3 regions of the Luteibacter rhizovicinus DSM 16549 genome follow, and region 1 is predicted to be linked to each of the others. Evidence: predicted binding sites of a transcription regulator. Region 1 holds the regulator's gene; each other region holds the start of a gene.
The links. The regulator sigma-54, encoded in region 1, starts transcription at its own class of promoters, with help from an activator protein. The targets are predictions, from matches to a motif close to TGGCACGNGCNTTGC.

Region 1 (6,446 bases):
TGCCCTGCGCCTGACGCCCGAGCAATCCGCCTTCGTCGGCGACGACCTGCCCGATCTGGCTGCCATGGGCATCGCCGGACTCGCCGTGGCGGTCGCCAACGCACACCCCTGGGTTGTCGAGCGCGCACACATCCGCACCCGCCTGTCCGGCGGTTACGGCGCCGCCCGCGAGGTGGCCGACCTGATCCTCGCCGCCCAGGGCAAGGCCGAAGCCGAGCGGGATCGCTGGCTGTGAACCTGATGCTCCTGTTCAAGGACCGCAGCGCCGCGGGCGTCGCCGGCGTGCTCGCCGTGCTGCTTGGTGCCAGCGTCCTGCTCTATTACTGGGTTGCCCCCGACAAGAAGGTCGACGATTTCGTCGGGCCGCCGCGCTCGGGCTACGTGCTTACCAACTTCAATCTCGACTCCTACAACGACTTCGGCCAGCCCGCCTTCAAGTTGATTGCGCCCCACCTGGAACGCCGCGAGGACGACGAGTCGCTGTACATCAACGCGCCCGACTTCGTCCTGCCGCCGACCAAGGACCTGACGGCGCCACCCTGGAAAGGTCATTCCGAATACGGCTGGGTGAACAAGGACGGCAGCCTGCTCAAGCTGCAGGGCAAGGTCCACATGGACCGCATCGCCTTCGAGCAGAACCCGCCGGCCAGCATCGACACCTCCGAGGTCACCGCGTGGCCGAAGGAGAACCGTCTGGAGACGGCGGAGGCGGCCCGGATCGTTCAGGGAGCCTCTACAATGGAAGGCGTTGGCATGCGCGCCAATCTCGATACCAAGCATTTGGAGCTCCTCGATGCAGTCCACACCGTCTACCCGCCTCGCAAGCGCTAAGGTCCTCCTTGCGGTGCTCGGCGTGGCATTCGCCACGAGCATGCCCGCCGTCGCCAAGCAGTCCGATCGCACGCAGCCAACCAACGTCACCTCGAAGTCGTTCGACGGCACCCAGCAGCAGGCGAACAGCACCCAGCCGGGCAAGGTGATCTGGACCGGCAACGTGCTGCTGACCCAGGGCACGCTGAAGATCACCGGCGACAAGGCGACCGGCTACCTCGACGCCGACAACCAGATCATCCGCGTCATCATCGACGGTAGCCCGGCCACGGTGCAGCAGCTGGACGACCAGGACCTGCTGATGCGGGGCCACGCCAGCAACATCGATTACAAGCCGGAAGACCCCGCCAACAGCGGCAACGGCATCGCCGTGCTCACCGGCAATGCGCATGTCGACAAGCAGACCGATGGCGCCGACAAGAGCAAGCTCAACCAGAGCGACGGCGACAAGATCACCTACAACACGACCAACAGCACCATGACGGGCGAGAGCAACGGCCCGCAGCCCGTGCACATGGTCTTCCAGCCGAAGAACCCGCCCCCGGGCGCGGCTCCGGCCGCACCCGCCACACCGCCGGCCGCCAAGCCGCCCCAGCCGAAGAAGCCCTGACCCGATGCTTTCAGCCCAAGGCCTGCAGAAGCGCTTTCGCGCCCGCCAGGTAGTCCGTGATTTCGCCTTCTCCATCCGGGAAGGTGAAGTCGTCGGGCTACTTGGCCCCAACGGCGCCGGCAAGACCACCTGTTTCTACATGGTGGTCGGCCTGATCCAGGCCGATGCCGGCTCGATCAAGCTCGACCAGCAGGACATCACCGGCCTGCCCATGCACGCCCGCGCCAAGCTCGGCATCGGCTACCTGCCACAGGAAGCCTCGGTGTTCCGCCGCCTCAGCGTGTCGGACAACATCCTGGCCGTGCTCGAACTGCGCGACAACATGACCAGCCGGCAGCGTGAAGAGGAGCTGGAAAGCCTGCTCGACGAGCTGAAAATCGCCCACATCGCGGAACAGAAGGGCATCAGCCTGTCCGGTGGCGAACGTCGGCGCGTGGAAATCGCCCGTGCGCTGGCCGCGCGCCCGCGCTACATGCTGCTGGACGAACCCTTCGCCGGCGTCGATCCGATTTCGGTCGGCGAGATCCAGCGCATCGTCCGCCACCTGAAGGAACGCGGCATCGGCGTGCTGATCACCGATCACAACGTCCGTGAGACGCTCGGCATCTGCGACCGCGCGTATATTCTCAATGACGGCGAAGTCCTGTCCCGGGGTACGCCCCAGCACATCCTCGCCGACGAGAAGGTGCGTGAGGTATACCTGGGCCGTGAATTCCGTATCTGACGTATTGCCTATTCGGCCGGTGGGCCTGGCTCACCGGAATGCTGGTTTGGAAAGGTCGCAAGGGGTTACGATGGATTCGACACCTCACGCATCCAAGGCATGAAACCCGGACTTCAGTTTCGCCTGCATCAGCAGCTCACGCTGACGCCCCAGCTGCAGCAGGCCATCCGCCTGCTTCAGTTGTCGCAGCTGGAGCTCGAGGCCGAGCTCCGCCAGATCGCGGAAAGCAACCCCCTGCTCGAGTTCGCCGAGGATGCCGAAGCGGAGGCCGAGTTGCCCGAAGAAGGCGACTACGACGGCCCCGACTTCCCGGCACGCGACGAACCACCCGCCAAGACCTCCAAGGCCGAGGAAGAGTCGACCGCGACCCCCTCGGAGGAGCTCGCTCCCGAGTGGGACGACGATCGCTTCCACGGCGAAGCCGGCGACTACGCCGGTGCGCCTTCGCGCTCCGGCAGCGGCGACGAGGACGGCTTCGAACCGCAGAACGCCGCTCCCGAAAGCCTCCAGCAACACCTCGAGTGGCAGCTCAACCTGTCCCAGTTCTCGCCGCGCGACCACGCCATCGCTACCGCGATCATCCACGCGCTGGACGAGGACGGTTATCTGCGTGACGGCGTCGAGGCCGTCGAAGCCGCCCTGCCGGCCGAGCTGCATGCCAGCGCCGAGGAGATCGAGCGCGTGCGCCAGCGCGTGCAGCGCTTCGACCCCACGGGCATCGCCAGCCTGGACCTGCGTGACTGCCTGCTCTGCCAGCTGTCGCAGTTCGCCCTGGATACGCCGCATCGCGACCTTGCCATCCGCGTGGTCACCGATGAGCTCGAGCTCCTGGCGCGCAACGACGCGGCCAAGATCGCCCGCAAGCTCAAGGCCGCCGAGGAAGACGTCGCCGCCGCGGCCGCCCTGATCCGCAGCCTCGATCCGCGCCCCGGCTCCGCCCTGGACGCCACGCCCGTGGAATACGTCGCCCCCGACGTCTACGCGCGCCGCGAAAACGGCCGCTGGCAGGTCAGCCTCAATCCCGATGCCCAGCCCCGGCTGGGCCTCAACCAGCACTACTGCAACCTCATCGCTCGCGCCCGCGGCGACGACGCCACCTGGATGAAGGGCCAGCTACAGGAAGCCCGCTGGCTGCTGAAGAGCCTGCAGTCGCGCGCCGAGACGCTGACCAAGGTGGCCGACGTGATCGTCCGCCGGCAAAGCGCCTTCCTCGACTACGGCCCGGAGGCGATGCATCCGCTGGTCCTGCGCGAGGTGGCGGAGGAGGTCGGCATGCACGAATCGACCATTTCCCGGGTCACTACGCGCAAGTACATGCACACGCCGCGCGGTACCTTCGAACTGAAGCACTTCTTCTCCAGTGGCGTGGCCACGGAGGACGGCGGCAGCGCCTCGGCCACCGCGATCCAGGCCATGCTCCGCAAGCTCATCACGGGCGAGGACGCGCGGCGCCCGCTGTCCGACCAGGCCCTGGCCGAGGAACTCCATCGACGCGGAATTCAGGTAGCCCGCCGTACGGTAGCCAAGTACCGGGAAGCCCTGCGCATCCCCAGCTCCAGCGAACGTGTCCGCGCCAGTTGAGGCGCGGGGAACCCTCACGGAGGTCCACGGTCACACCATTTCAGGCTTGAGGAACGGCACTCCGTCGTTCCGCACTCGTCGCCACCAAGGCGGCACCCTCAGCAAGAAGGAGGCGTCATGCAAATCCAGATCAGCGGCCAGCACATCCATCCCACCCCTGCCCTGCGCGAGCGCGTGGAACAGCAAATCAGCCGCTTCGAACGCCTTTTCGACAACATCACCGCCCTCGACGTGGTCCTTTCCGTCGACAAGAACGAGCACAAGGCCGGCGGCACGCTCCATTGTGCCGGCGTCCGTCTCCACGCCGACGGCGTGGCCAGCCTCGAAGATGAAAAGAAGCCCGATGCCCTGCACAAAGCCATCGACGCGATGATCGCCAAGCTTGCCGACCAGCTGAAGAAGCACAAGGAAAAGCTCAAGGATCACCACAACGCCGAGGGTCGCGACGCTCGCGTCGCCGCTCCCTGAACCCCCGTCCACGCTTGATGGCACAATAGCCCCAGCCGGCGCCCTCGCGCCGGCTTCGCCATTTCAAGGGATCCAGCGTGGACCGGCTGACCGCCAGACAACTCTTCGACGGAGTACACGAGCGCATGGCGCTGCGTTGGGCCGCAGGCATGCGCGGCGAATCGCGCGTGCTCGAACCCAACGCCAAGCAAAGTCGCCGGCCGTCCCTGGTCGGTTACCTGAACGTGATCTACCCGAACAAGGTGCAGATCATCGGCACCGAGGAACTCAACTTCCTCGACGGCCTGGAGCCGCGCCAGCGCTGGGAGGCGATCCACAAGATCGCCGCCTACCAGCCGGCGGCGCTCATCGTCACCAAGGATCAAGCGATTCCCTCGGATCTGCGCGAAGTCGCCGAGGAAACCGATACCCCGCTGTGGCAGAGCACCCGCCGCGGTCATGAGCTGCTCACCTACCTGCAATACCACCTGGCGCGCACGCTCGCGCCGAGGGTCACCCTGCACGGCGTGTTCCTCGAGGTGTTTTCGATCGGCGTGCTGATCACCGGTGAACCCGGTTCCGGCAAGAGCGAGCTGGCGCTGGAGCTGGTCAGCCGTGGTCATCGCCTGGTCGCCGACGACGCCACCGAATTCACCCTGATCGCGCCCGACGTCATCGACGGCGCCTGCCCCGATCTGCTCCAGGACCTGCTCGAGGTACGCGGTCTCGGCGTGTTGAACATCCGCGAGATGTTCGGCCATACCGCGGTGAAGCCCTCGAAGTACCTCCGCCTGGTCATCCACCTCAAGCCCATGCTGGTCGGCGAAGAGACGGATGCGATGACCCGCCTCACCGGCGACGTCAGTCGGCGTAATGTGCTCGACGTGGACGTCCCCAAGATCACCATTCCCGTCGCGCCGGGCCGCAACCTCGCTGTTCTCGTCGAGGCGGCCGTGCGTAGCCACGTCCTCAAGAGCAAGGGCATCGACCCCGCGCAGACCTTCATCGACCGCCAGGCGCACCAGATGCGCCGGCTGCCACCGTGGTGACCCCCGTGACCGATGAAGTCATGAGCCCGATCGTCGAGCCCGATGCCATCCACCTGATCGTCCTCACCGGCATGTCCGGTGGTGGCAAGACGGTCGCGTTGCGCGCCCTGGAGGATCTCGAGTTCTATTGCGTGGACAACATGCCCGCCGAGCTCATCCCGCAGCTGGTCGCGGCCGTAAGCCAGGGCGAGCATGGCCCGCGCCGGCGTATCGCCGTGGGCGTGGACGTGCGCAATCGCCGCGTCGACCTCTCGCGCATGCCCCACGTCCTCTCCGAACTGTCGATGGCCGGTGTGCACGTGCACCTGATCTTCCTCGACAGCCGCGACGACGTACTGATCAAGCGCTACTCGGAAACCCGCCGCCGTCATCCGCTGGCCGCCGAAAAGCTTTCCCTGGCCGATTCGATCGCCCAGGAGCGCAAGCTGCTCCGGCCGCTGATCGCGATCGCCGAGAAGGTCATCGACTCCAGCGACCTCAACGTCCACCAGCTACGCCGCCTGTTTGCCACCGGCTACGCGGCCGCCTCCGACGGCACCACCCTGTTGTTCGAATCGTTCGCCTACCGCCGCGGCCTGCCCTCGGACGCCGATTTCGTCTTCGACGCCCGCTGTCTGCCCAACCCGCACTGGGACCCACGCCTGCGCCCCTTCTCGGGCAAGGACCAGCCCGTGAGGGAATTTCTCGACGCGAACCCCCTCGTAGGCGAATACTATGCCGACGTGACTCGCTGGCTGGAAACGTGGTTGCCACGCTTCGAAGGGGAGGATCGCAGCTACGTGACCGTTTCGATCGGTTGCACGGGCGGGCGCCATCGCTCGGTCTACCTCGTCGAGAAGCTGGCCCAGCATTTCCGCTCGGAACGCGGCAACGTACTGACATTTCATCGTGAGCTCGAATAACGCCATGACCCAGCCCAAGCATTACCGAGCGTCCGGGCGATGAGCGTCGGCGTCCTCCTCATGACCCACGAAGCGGTCGGCAAGGCGCTGATCTCCGCGGCACGCCATGTCATGCCCAGGCTGCCGATGGATGTGGACGCCGTGGAAGTGCCGCCCAGTGCGGATCCCGACGTCATGCGCACGCTAACCGCGAAGCACGCCCGCGACCTCGACCATGGCGACGGCGTTCTCGTCCTCGCCGACCTTTACGGCGCGACGCCGTGCAATATCGGTCTTTCCCTGAGCGAACTGGGCGTGCACCT
Region 2 (6,446 bases), 2.2 Mb from region 1:
AAGGTCGGCCTGGCCAAGCGCATGGCTGCCGAGAATCCCAAACAGGTTGCGCAAGTCGTGAAGAGCTGGGTATCCGACGATGGCGCTTGAACCGAAAGACGCGCTCACGGGCGCGCAGCGGGCAGCGATCCTGCTCCTTACCCTGGGTGAGGAAGACGCTGCCTCGATTCTCAAGCACCTCGGTGCACGCGACGTCCAGGCCGTCGGCACGGCCATGGCCGCTTTGAAGAACGTTTCCAAGGAGCAGGTCGAAACCGTCCTGACCAAGCTGCAGGAAGATGTCGGCCAGCACACGTCGATCGGCGTGGGCACCGAGGAATACATCCGCCGCATCCTCGTCAACGCGCTGGGCGAGAACAAGGCAGGCGGTCTTATCGACCGCATCCTCCTGGGCCGTAGCAGCAAGGGCCTGGAATCGCTGAAGTGGATGGAAAGCCGCGCCATTGCCGAGATGATCGGCCAGGAGCATCCGCAGATCATCGCGCTGGTGATGGCCCACCTCGAGGCCGACCAGGCCGCCGAAGTGATCGGTTACCTGCCGGCACGTACGCGCAGCGACGTCGTCATGCGCATCGCCACGCTCGATGGCGTGCAGCCGCATGCGCTGAACGAGCTGGACGAAATCATGGAACGCCAGTTCTCCGGCAACTCCAACAAGCTGAAGTCGGCCAGCGTCGGTGGCCTCAAGGCCGCGGCGGACATCCTCAACGCGATGGAAACCTCGCGCGAAGCCGAGCTGATGGCCTCGATCCGCGGCATCGACACCGGCCTCGGCGAGCGCATCGAAGAGCTGATGTTCGTCTTCGACGACCTCGCCGATCTCGACGACCGCAGCATGCAGACGCTGCTGCGCGAGGTCCCTTCGGCACGCCTGATCACCGCCCTCAAGGGTGCGGAGACGGCCATTCGAGAGAAGATTTTCGCCAACATGTCCAAGCGCGCCGCCGACATGCTGCGCGACGACCTCGAGGTCAAGGGTCCGGTTCGGCTCTCCGAGGTCGATGCGGCGCAGAAGGAAGTCCTGGCCACGGCGCGGCGTCTCGCTGATGCGGGCCAGATCAATCTCGCCGGTGGCGGGGAAGAATTCGTCTGATGAGCCTTACCTCGATCCTCGCCCGCGAACGCGTCGACCAGTTCGAACGCTGGGAGTTGCCTGTCGTCGGTGGCCCGGATCCCCATGTTGCGCGTGCGGAAGTCGAGGACGAAGGCCCGCATCGGCCGACCGTTGCCGAGATCGAGGCGATCGAACGCCAGGCGCGCGAAGAAGGCTTCAATGGCGGACTCGCCGAGGGCCGTGCGATGGCCCGGCGCGAGCTTGCCGAGCAGGTGGCTCGTCTGGATGCCTTGTTCGCCGCGGTCGAGCGTCCGTTCGCCGAGCTGGATCATGATGTCGCCGGTGACCTCGCCGTGTTGGCGACCGTCATCGCCGAGCGCGTGCTGGGTTATGAAATCGCCACGCAGCCGGAAAAAATCCTCGACGTCGTCCGCCAGGCGGTCGATGCGCTGCCAGCGGCCTCGCGTCACCTCAAGATCCACCTCCATCCCGCCGATGCGGCGCTCGTTCGCGAGCATCGCGTCGGCGTCGACCATGAAGGCAGCGTCGTCGACGATGCCACTCTGGAGCGCGGCGACGTGCGCCTGGAGAGCGAGCAGTCACGACTCGATGCGCGCGTCCGCACGCGCCTGGCGGCGGTGATCGACAGCGTGCTCGAAGGGCAGGTCGATCCCTCGTGAGTGCCGATAGCCACACCGCCGCCCGCATCGCGCACTGGCGCGAATCGCTCGCCGCCCAGCGTGCGAACGCCGAGCGCGTGCGGCCGCTGCAGGCGGAGGGCAAGTTGCGCCGGGTCGTTGGCCTCACGCTCGAAGCCGTCGGCTGCGAGGCGCCCGTTGGCGCCCGTTGCATGGTCGCCGGTGCCGACGGCAGGCAGCTCGAAACCGAGGTGGTCGGCTTTTCCGATGGACGTCTGCTGCTGATGCCCACGGGTGAAATGCATGGCGTGCTGCCCAATGCGCGCGTGACGCCGGTGGCCGCCGTCTCCGGTGTCCCGGTGGGCGACTCGCTGCTGGGTCGTGTCATCGGTCCCGATGGCGCGCCGCTCGATGGCCTGGGCCCGCTGCTGGCCCGGGAACGCGCGCCCCTGCGCCGCGATCCGATCAATCCCATGATGCGTCGTCCGATCGACACGCCGCTCGATGTTGGCGTCCGGGCGATCAATTCGCTACTCACCGTCGGTCGTGGCCAGCGTATCGGTCTGTTCGCCGGCTCGGGCGTGGGTAAGTCCACGCTGATGGGCATGATGACCCGCTTTACCGACGCCGATGTCGTTGTGGTCGGCCTGATCGGTGAGCGCGGTCGTGAGGTCAAGGAATTCGTCGATCACACGCTGGGCGAAGAAGGGCGTCGCCGTGCCGTGGTCGTCGCCGCGCCGGCGGATGCGCCGCCGTTGAGCCGACTGCGTGGGGCGCAAGTCGCCACGGCAGTGGCCGAACATTTTCGTGACCAGGGCCTGCGCGTTCTCCTGCTGATGGACTCGCTCACACGCTATGCCCAGGCACAGCGCGAGATTGCACTGGCCATCGGCGAGCCGCCGGCCACCAAGGGCTACCCACCCTCCGTGTTCGCGATGCTTCCCGCGCTCGTCGAGCGCGCCGGCAACGACGCCGAGGGTCGAGGGTCCATCACGGCTTTCTACACCGTGCTTACCGAGGGTGACGACTACCGGCATGATCCGATCGCCGACGCCGCCCGCGCCATTCTCGACGGCCACATCGTGCTGTCGCGCGACCTTGCCGAGGCGGGGCACTACCCGGCCATCGATATCGAGGCATCGATCAGCCGCGTGATGCCGGCCGTGGTCAGCAAGGAACACATGCGCTCCGCCCAGCGGTTCCGCCAGGTCTATTCGGCCTACCGTCAGCAGCGCGACCTCATCGCGGTGGGCGCGTACCAGAAAGGCAGCGACCCGCGCACGGACGAAGCCATCGCACTCTACCCGCGGCTGTCGGCCTTCCTGCAGCAGGAAACCGACGAGCCGGTGAATCTCGCCGACGCCGAATCCGGCCTCGCTGACACGACGAAGGCCGGCTGATGCCCTCCCGTGCCGACCGCCTGCAACCCGTCGTCGATCTCGCCGAAGAGAAGGCCGAGGACGCGGTGCGTGTGCTCGCCACGCAGCAGCGTGCCCTGGCCGATGCCGAGCATCAACTCGTCGAGCTGCGCCGATACCGTAACGAATACGCCGAGATGCCCGACGGCATCGGCATCGCCGCCCTGCTCAATCGCCAGCAGTTCCTGCAGAAGATCGACATGGCCATCGTCCAGCAGCTGGGCGAGGTACAGCGTCGCGAGCAGGCGCTGGAGCACGCGCGTGGCTTGTGGACCGACGCACGGGGCCGCGCGAAGGCGCTGGACTCGGTGACCACGAAGTATCGCGAGCAGGAGCGCAAGTCGGACGATCGCCGCGAGCAGGCGCAGGCTGACGAACGCTCGCAATACCGCCGAAATCCCCGGAGCGAGGCATGACGCCTGCGTGCGTCCGCCGCCTCCCGAACGACCTCATCGAGTACTCCGCATGAACAACGCCACGCTTGCCCTCAATGTCGCCCGCCCGGTTACCCCCGCCGCATCGCCCGTCGCCGGCGCTGCCGCTTCGTCGGTTCCCGGCAAGGCGAATGACGACACGGCGTCGAACAAGCGCTTCGACGCGGCAATGGACGCGGCGCATGCCGATGCGCGCAAGACCAAGGACTCGTCGTCGGACCAGGGTTCGACAACGTCCAGCAGTTCGTCCGCGGCGAAGGATGCAGGCCCCGACAAGCCGACGTCGGCGCAGGCGTCTGATAAGAAGCCCGACGACGACACAACGAAGAAAGACGATACGACCGATGGCGACACATCGCTTGCCACCAGCGTGCTCGCTTTGATCGGCGTGCCGCCGAAGGTTGGCGAGCTGGCAGGAAAGGCCGTCGCTGTGGCGACGACGGCGGTCGGCAAGCTGGGCGATGCCCTGGGTGCGATGGCCGGTGCGGCTCCGACACCCGGTGCAGGCGCCGCAGCGAACACGACGGTTGCCGCGAAGGACGATGCGTCTACGGGCCTGCCTGCCATGGACGCCATGCCGGCAGCGGCACCCGTTGCGGCAGCTACCGCCTCGCCTTTCGCCAGCCTGCTCGCCGCCCAGGGTGGCGATCTGCCGGCGAGCAAGGACGATGCGCCGGCGATCGATCTGGCGAAGACCAGCCCCATGCCCCTGATGCACGCGCCGGCCATGAATGGCGTGGCCGCTCCCGCCGTGCAGGTCCAGGCCACGCAGGCCGCCACATCGCCGCAGTTCGGCCAGGAGCTGGGTGAGCAGATCGCGTGGATGGGCTCGGGCGACGTCAAGTCGGCACGCATCAAGCTGCATCCGGAAGAGCTCGGCAGCATGGATGTCCACGTGAGCATGGATGGCGGGAAGGTCAACGTGGCCATCCTCGCCCAGCACCCGGCAGCCGTGCATGCCGTGCAGCAGACGTTGTCGCAGCTCGACACCATGCTTGCCCACCACGGCTTGTCCCTGGGCGAGACCAATGTCGGCCAGCGCGATCCGGGACAGAATCCGGGGCAGGGCAATGGACCGGGCGGGCAGGGCGCGGCCATGGCCGACGACAAGGCAGCAACCGACGTGGTCGCGACCTCACGTGTTTCCCGCAGCCTGGTCGACGAGGTGGCGTGACGCCGTTCGGTGACGGGATGTCGGCAGGCGTCAAATTATCGCCTCGCTCACTGCCATCCCTGTCGCATCGAGAACCACGTCACAGCGCCATCTTTCCATCCGGGATACGGATGACGCAGATGGCACGTCGCTTGCAACAATACCCGTAAGCCCCACGGGCAAGACCATCTACGTATTCGCATTCCAGAGGTTCCACGCATGGCTGCAGCACCCAAAGATCCCGCCGAAGGCGCTCCCAAGAAAAAGGGCAAGGGCGGACTCGTGCTCATCGCCGCGCTGGTCGTGCTCGTTGCCGGCGGCGCGGGTGGCTACGTCCTGATGAAGGGCGGTCACGGCAAGGCGGGGGGCGACGCGGCGGAAATCGCCAAGTCCAAGCCGGCCGTTTATCTGCAGCTGGATCCGGCCTTCGTCGTTAACTTCCAGGACGACACCGCCCTACGTTTTCTGCAGGTCGGCGTCAACGTGATGTCCCACGACCCGGAAGCCATCGCCGCGGCCAAGGAAGCCGATCCGGAGATCCGTAACGCGCTGCTGATGCTGTTCTCCGCGCAGGACATCAAGTCGCTGTCCGACGTGAAGGGCAAGCAGAAGCTGCAGGCCGCCGCGCTGGGCGAAATCCAGCGCGTGCTCAAGGAAAAGATTGGCCGTCCCGGTGTGGACGCGGTCTATTTCACCAGCTTCATCATGCAGTGACGGGACGCTTCGGCCATGAGTGACATCCTTACCCAGGAAGAAATCGACGCCCTCCTGGCGGGCGTGGAAGGCGGTGCGGTCGAAACCGAGATCGAGCTTCCGCCGCCCGGTGGCATTCACGACTACGACTTCACCCAGCAGGACCGGATCGTCCGCGGACGCCTGCCGACCCTGGAAATGGTCAACGACCGTTTCGCCCGTTATTTCCGCGCCAACCTGTTCAACGTGTTGCGCAAGTCCTGCGAAGTCTCGGTGCTTGGTGTGAAGATGACCAAGTTCAACGAGTACGTACACTCGCTGGCCGTGCCGAGCAACCTCAACCTGATCCGCATCAAGCCGCTTCGCGGCACCGCGCTGATGGTGTTCGAGCCGCGCCTGGTGTTCACCGTCATCGACAATTTCTTCGGTGGCGATGGCCGCTATCACGCACGTATCGAAGGTCGGGACTTTACCCCGACCGAGAACCGCGTGATCCAGATCGTGCTGCAGGAAGCCTTCACGGCCATGGCCGAAGCCTGGGCGCCTGTACTGAAGATGCAGTTCGAGTTTCTCAACTCCGAGATCAATCCGCAGTTCGCGAACATCGTCAGCCCGACGGAGACGGTGGTCGTCTCGCGTTTCCATATCGAGCTCGACGGCGGCGGCGGCGAAGTGCACCTGACCCTGCCGTATTCGATGGTCGAGCCGATCCGCGAGTTGCTCGATGCCGGCGTGCAGAGTGACCGGGCCGAGCGCGACGAGCGCTGGATCCAGAACCTGCACGAGGAAATCCTCGATGCGGAAGTGGAGGTGACCTCCATGCTGGCCGAGGCGCGCCTGACCATCGGCGACTTCCTGCACCTGCGCAAGGGCGATGTCATTCCGATCAGCCTGCCGGAGTTCGCCACGATCTTCGCCGAGGACGTGCCGATCTTCCGTGGCCGCATGGCCAACTCCAACGGCAACAAGGCCATCCAGTTCGATTCGCTGATGCGCAAGCGCGGCGAGACCAAGGCCATGCCGATCACCACGACCGAGCCAATGCCTGAGCTGGTG
Region 3 (6,446 bases), 2.1 Mb from region 1:
GTGACCAGCACAGGGGTAAACATCTTGACCCGCACCGGCACGCGCACGGTCCAGCCGCCCGGCACCGGGCAGTGCACGGCGACGCTCACCCGGGCGCCGAGGGGCCGGTTGCCCGGAAGCGACGATTCGAGCGGCTTTGGGCAATCCGCCAGCCGGAGGCGGCTGTCGAGCGGATCGGCTTCGACGGTCATGCGAGCGCCGGGAAGGGTGCGGTTCTGCTGGAGCCAGGTCACCGCCGCCACGCGCACCGCCTCGACCGTCTGCCCGGCCAGCGCGCAGAGCGGCAAGGCGAGCAGGGCGGTCGCGGTGATGCCGCGGGCGAGGGTCGATGAACTCACGCGGCGCGTTCCGCCAGCGATGCGGACAGGCCCTGGGTGATCGCGTCCAGTTCCCTGTTGAGCTCGGCGACCATGTGGCTGGCATCGGCATGACGGCCTTCACCGAGCGTGATGGCGTAGTGCGACGCGAGGGTCGAGAATCGCTCGCCGGCGGCACGGATGCCCTCAGTCGGACTGTCCGGTCGACGCAGGCGGAACTGGTCGATGCAGCGCATGAGTGGCGTGGTATCGAGCCAGCGACGGTCGAGGCTGGCCGGGTCGCGCGAGGCGAGTTCCACGGCGAAGCGAAGGCCCTGGCTGGCTTCACGGATCATCTGGCTGAGGCTGGCGGCGTCGAGGTCGCCCTCGGTTTCGAGGCGGCTCAGGCCCAGGCGGTGCGCAAGCACGGCGGCGCGCGCTGCGGCGTCGGCCTGGCGACGGGCGTCGTTGGTGACGCGGCCGAGGGTTCCCTGGGTCGCCTGGATGGCCGCGATGCGGCCCTGTAGCGCACCCATGCCTTCGCGGGCTGCGTCGATGTTGCCGCGCGCCCCGCGGGCGGCTTCGTCCACGCGACCCATCGAGGTCTGCATGCCGGCGATACCCGACTGGGTCTGGTCCAGGCGACGCAGGCTGTTCTGCACGGCGTCATCGAGCTGGCCGGCGAACTGGCCGACGGCCTCGGTGGTCTGGTCGATCTCGGCGGTGGCCTGGGTGGTTTTCTCGGCGAGTTGCTTGACCTCGTCGGCAACCACGGCGAAGCCGCGGCCGGCCTCACCCGCACGTGCCGCCTCGATCGCGGCGTTCAGCGCGACGAGGTTGGTCTGGTGGGCGATGTCCTGAACCGTCGCGGTCAGCTTGCGGATCGCGGTGAAGTATTCGGAGAACTGCGCATGGTTGCGGCTCATGCCCGAGAGGGCGCTACGCAGCAGGCGCAGCTGGCCGTCGAGGTCGCCGGCCGTGGCCAGGCCCTGGCTGCCCGAGTCGCCCATGCCGGCGGCGCCGGCGTAGGCCTGGTCGAGCGCCGTCGAAATCCTGGCGCTGGCATCCGTCAAACGTCCGGCGGTGTCGCGGGCGCCTTCCACCACCTTGCCGAGCTCCAGCAGGGTGCCACCGAGCGCCTGTGCGTTCGTCAGCACCATGCCTTGCTGCTCGATCGCCTGGATGGTCGTCGCTGGCGCGGTGCGCGGTTCCGCCGGCTTGAGCAGGGCGCCCATGGCGCTGGCCGCGGCCGGGTACTGCGCGGAGAGGGCGCGAACACGCGCCGCATCGCCCTGGGAGGCGGCGTGGGCGAGGAGGCGGACGTGCTGGCTCCAGAGGAGGGTCATGATTTCGCTTTCGTCGGATGGTCGCTCCACTTAATCGGTCGGGAGCGTCAGGACTTGAGTCATGCAATCGGCGTGCCATGCGCACGCCTACAGAAACCAGCAGCGCCGCCGATACCGTTGGCGACACCTTCTGTAGATGCCTCGCACGTCATGGCCCGACCGCTGCTCGACACCGTGGACACCTTTACCCGCCTGGCGGGCCACAATCGCGTGGCCATGCTGCTGTTTCGCCTGGGCGACCGCCAGGCGTTCGGCATCAACGTCTTCAAGGTTCGCGAAGTGCTGCGCCGGCCGCGCCTGGAGCGGATGCCCAGCATGCACGCCCTGGTCTCGGGCAGTTTCGACTATCGCGGAAGCACTATCCCCGTCATCGACCTCGCCGCGGCGATGGGTTATCCGCCCTTGGCCAGCGTCGACAGTGCGCACCTGATCGTCACCGAGTTCAACCTCTCCGTGCAGGGCTTCCTGGTCTCGGACGTCGACCGCATCGTCCACGTGGACGGCGCCAACCTGACGGCGCCGTCGGCAGCGCTCGGCTACGGCGCGCGCGTCAACGCGGTGACCCGGCTGGATGGCGACCTGCTCGCCATCGTGGATGTCGAGCAGGTGCTGTCGTCGGTCTCGCCCCCTCTGGTGCAGCTCTCCGATCGTGTACAGCAGGCGGCGCACGTGCAGCAGGCGGGTAACCGCCGGATCCTGGTGATCGACGACTCGGCGGTCGCCCGCACCCAGTTGGTCGACCTGTTCCGCAAGATGGACCTGGAATGCGTGATCGCCAAGGATGGGCGCGAAGGCCTCGACAAGCTGCGCACGATGGCGATGGGTCCGGTCGATGAGCGGGTCGACCTGGTCGTTTCCGATATCGAGATGCCCCTGATGGACGGCTACGCGCTGACCACGGCCATCCGTGAGGATGCCCAGCTGCGCCATATGAAGGTGCTCCTGCACAGCTCGCTGAGTGGCGTCTTCAACGAGGCGATGGTGGCCCGCGTCGGCGCCGACAAGTTCATCGCCAAGTTCCAGCCGGACATCCTCGCCACCGCCGTGCTGGACCTGCTTCCGGCCTGATTTTCGGTACAAGCCAAGAGCAGGCGCAGGTTGAGGCGCAGAGCCTTCGGTGCCTACCCTCGCTGGGGGGCTTGAGGCAAAGAGCCTTCGGTGCCCACCCTCGCTGCTCAGACAGGTCCTCCGCGTTTCGTAAAGGAAGGCCGCTGCGCGGCCCATGTATCTATCTGGCCTACGGCCGCTCCACTTGTGCGGAACTCGCCTCGAGGGTGGGCACCGAAGACTCTTCCCATCCTTGAGGTGCGTGCGTGCCGAGCCGACGAAGCAACGCCGCTTTGGTTGCTGGCTGCCATCGCCAAACGGTCAACCCCAGCGCGACGGTCGCGATCGTCTTCGCGAGGGCAGCGCCACGGCGACGAAGCCGCTCACTGAGCGAGATGTCCGCACGAGCACGATTGCGGTGACGGCTGGCCTTGGCGGCCACATTCACCCCAACGGCTCGCCTTCCCGCTAACCGTATCGTCGTGAGAGACCTTGGTGTCCACCCTCGAGGCGAGTTCCGTACAAGTGCAGCGGCCGTAGGCCAGATAAGTACACGGCCGCGATAGCGGCCTTTCCGCTACGGAACGCGGAGGACCTGTCTGAGCAGCGAGGGTGGGCACCAAGGTCTCCCCGCGAGACGCCCAAGTGTAGGGAGTCACGGCGAAGCCGAGCCCCTGGCGTGAACGACGGCCAGCCGTCGCCAAAGTCGCGAGCCGAGGCGCCAGAATTCCGGCGCCTCGGCCGACAGCCTTCGCTCGATTCGCCCCAAAGGGCGTCAGAAAGCCCTTCCGCAAGCCCCGGTCGTGCGTGGCACGGCTCTTGCTCAACCCCTCGGGCCAAGCTCACGAGGGGGCCATGCCCATGATCGACAAACCGGATCCGCTATTAGGCGTCCACGCCCAGGCCCTCGGCCTGTGGCAGCGCCGTGCGGAAGTCATTTCGTCGAACCTGGCCAATGCCGATACGCCGGGCTTCCTCGCACGCGATCTCGATTTCCGTAAGGCGATGACCGCTGCCAGTGGAACCAGCGATGGCGCCGGACTGTCGATGACGGCGACCGAGGCAGGTCATATCGGCGGCAACCCGGCGTTCGCCGCGGCCGACGCCGACAAGCTCGCGTATCGCGTGGAAACCCAGCCCACGATGGACGGCAACACGGTCGATACCCAGGTCGAACAGGCCCAGTTCGCCGCCAACGCCATCCACTACCAGGCCTCGCTCAGCTTCATTACCGCGCAGATCCACGCCATGCGCATGGCCATCACAGGATCCAGCTCATGAGCCTGCTCAAGATCTTCGACGTCGCCGGTTCCGGCATGGCCGCCCAGTCGGCCCGACTCAACACCACGGCCAGCAACATGGCCAACGCCGACAGCCTGGCCAGCAGCGAAGCCGGCGCGTACCACGCCAAGCAGCCCTTGTTCTCGGCCGTGCAGCAGCAGGTCAACGGGCAGATGGAAAACGGCGGCGTGCGCACGCTCGGCATCACCGAGAGCCAGGCCCCGATCCAGGCGCGTTATGAGCCATCCAATCCGCTCGCCGACGCCAACGGCAATGTCTATTCAAGCAACGTCAACACGGTCGACGAGCTGGTCAACATGATCTCCGCGTCGCGCTCCTATCAGAACAACGTCGAAGTCATGAACAGCGCCAAGCAGCTCATGCAGAAGACGCTCGACCTCGGCAAGTAAGGAATCCTCATGGTAGACGCCGTCAGCGGTAACAGTTCCTCGTCTTCATCGTCATCGACCGGCCAGCTGCAGCAGCAGACGCTGAACCAGTCGGACTTCCTCAAGCTGATGGTCACCCAGATGACCAATCAGGATCCGACCAAGCCGATGGACTCCACCCAGATGGTGGCCCAGATGGCGCAGTTCTCGCAGGTGGCCGCCACGCAGGAGCTGCAGAGCTCCTTCGACTCACTGGCCTCCAACCTCACCGGTGACCAGTTCGTGCGCGCCGCCGCGCTCGTCGGCCAGGAAGTGCTGGTGCCGTCGACCGCTGGCAAGCTCGAGGACTCCTCGATGAATGGCGCCGTGAACGTGGGTACCTCGGGCACCTACGTCAACGTGCAGATTAAAGATACGGCGGGCAATGTCGTCCGCACGATCAGCCTTGGTCAGCCGGACGCGGGCCTCGCCCAGTTCAGCTGGGACGGCAAGTCCGACGACGGCACGCAGCTGCCCGACGGCGTTTACCAGATGTCCGCAACTTCCGGCGGCACGGCGATCGATACCTTCGCTCGCGGAAAGGTGGAAGGCGTCGGTGCCTCCGGTACCGACGGAACCTACGTGCAGGTAGCCGGCTACGGCGGCGCCCTGCTCAGTCAGATCGCGCAAATCCTGTAACTCCAGCAAGGAAAACCCACCATGCCATTCGATATCGCCCTAAGCGGCATCAACGCGGCGTCTTCCGACCTGGAAGTCACCGCGAACAACATTGCCAACGTCAACACCGTCGGCTTCAAGGGCTCGCGCGCCGAGTTCTCGCAGGTCTACTCGGCGGCCGGCAACAATCTTTCCGCCCAGGTCGCCGGCAGCGGCGTGCGCCTGACCAACATCGCCCAGCAGTTCAGCGACGGTGCCGCGACGCAGACCGGCAACTCCTACGACTTCGCCATCAGCGGCGCGGGTTTCTTCACCGTCCGCGACGGCTCGGGCTATTCGTATACCCGCGCCGGCAATTTCCATCCCGATGACAACGGCAACGTCGTCAATGCGACGGGTCAGAACGTACAGGTGTATCCGCCGACCGCCAACGGCGGTTTCGACATCAGCAGCCTGGCCGACCTGAAGCTGACCACGGGGTCGAGCCCCGCCAAGGCGTCGACCAACATCGGCCTGACCGCGAACCTGGCCGCCAGCGCCACGGCGCCGACCGGCGGTGCGTTCGATCCGACCAACGACAAGACCTACAACACGCTCTCCACGTTCCAGGCCTACGATTCCCTCGGCGCGTCGCACACGGTCAACGTGTACTACACGAAGGATGCGACCAATCCGAACACGTGGAGCGCCAACATGACGGTCGACGGTACCCAGGTCGGTACCGCTCAGCAGATGACCTTCAGCGCGGGCGGTGCGATCCTCACCCCTGCCGGCGGCAAGCTCAACTTCGGCGCGGTTTCGCCCAACCCGGGCGCGACGCCGCTGAACCTCAGCATCGACATGACCAAGGTCACCCAGTTCGGTGACAGCTCCTCGACCACCGCGGTGTCGAACGACGGCTACGCCGCCGGCACGTTCTCCAACATCGACGTGGCCAAGGACGGTACGGTCTCGGCGAAGTATTCCAACGGCGCGAGCGTGCCGCTCGGCCAACTCGCCATCGCCACGTTCGCCAACGACCAGGGCCTGCGTCAGCTCAACGACACCAACTGGGCGCCGTCGTCGGAATCGGGTCAGCCGATCCGCGGCACGGCCAATGCAGGCGGTCTCGGAACGATCCAGTCCGGTTCGCTCGAGGCGTCCAACACGGCCGACCTGACCGCGCAGCTGGTCAACATGATCAAGGCGCAGCGCAACTACCAGGCCAACGCCCAGGTCATCTCGACCGACAACACGCTGACCCAGACCATCATCAACATCCGCAACTAAGCGTGGCCGCGTGCGCGGCCTTCGGGTCGCGCACGCACGCTTCCGCCGTCGAACAGGGATTCCGCCATGGATCGTTCCGTATATGTCGCGATGACCGGCGCCACGCAGATCATGCGCGCGCAGGACGAAGTGGCACACAACCTCGCCAACGCCAATACCAC

Region 2: the regulator sigma-54 is predicted to act here: its motif matches at 4,839-4,853, upstream of BJI69_RS01970 (flagellar basal body-associated FliL family protein).
Region 3: the regulator sigma-54 is predicted to act here: its motif matches at 3,498-3,512, upstream of flgB (flagellar basal body rod protein FlgB).

What each region holds. Positions count from the first base shown of each region.
Region 1 is NZ_CP017480.1:2,585,749-2,592,194, reverse strand. It holds gene BJI69_RS11700 (KdsC family phosphatase) at 1-235, shown strand, start outside; gene lptC (LPS export ABC transporter periplasmic protein LptC) at 241-831, shown strand; gene lptA (lipopolysaccharide transport periplasmic protein LptA) at 854-1,441, shown strand; gene lptB (LPS export ABC transporter ATP-binding protein) at 1,446-2,165, shown strand; gene BJI69_RS11680 (RNA polymerase factor sigma-54) at 2,265-3,746, shown strand; gene hpf (ribosome hibernation-promoting factor, HPF/YfiA family) at 3,864-4,214, shown strand; gene hprK (HPr(Ser) kinase/phosphatase) at 4,340-5,242, shown strand; gene rapZ (RNase adapter RapZ) at 5,263-6,144, shown strand; gene BJI69_RS11660 (PTS sugar transporter subunit IIA) at 6,184-6,446, shown strand, end outside.
Region 2 is NZ_CP017480.1:417,074-423,519, reverse strand. It holds gene fliF (flagellar basal-body MS-ring/collar protein FliF) at 1-90, shown strand, start outside; gene fliG (flagellar motor switch protein FliG) at 80-1,093, shown strand; gene BJI69_RS01990 (FliH/SctL family protein) at 1,093-1,734, shown strand; gene fliI (flagellar protein export ATPase FliI) at 1,731-3,092, shown strand; gene fliJ (flagellar export protein FliJ) at 3,092-3,526, shown strand; gene BJI69_RS01975 (flagellar hook-length control protein FliK) at 3,576-4,718, shown strand; gene BJI69_RS01970 (flagellar basal body-associated FliL family protein) at 4,917-5,411, shown strand; gene fliM (flagellar motor switch protein FliM) at 5,427-6,446, shown strand, end outside.
Region 3 is NZ_CP017480.1:439,438-445,883, reverse strand. It holds gene flgA (flagellar basal body P-ring formation chaperone FlgA) at 1-338, opposite strand, end outside; gene BJI69_RS22710 (methyl-accepting chemotaxis protein) at 335-1,642, opposite strand; gene BJI69_RS02095 (chemotaxis protein) at 1,793-2,710, shown strand; gene flgB (flagellar basal body rod protein FlgB) at 3,551-3,970, shown strand; gene flgC (flagellar basal body rod protein FlgC) at 3,967-4,380, shown strand; gene BJI69_RS02080 (flagellar hook assembly protein FlgD) at 4,390-5,037, shown strand; gene flgE (flagellar hook protein FlgE) at 5,059-6,285, shown strand; gene flgF (flagellar basal-body rod protein FlgF) at 6,352-6,446, shown strand, end outside.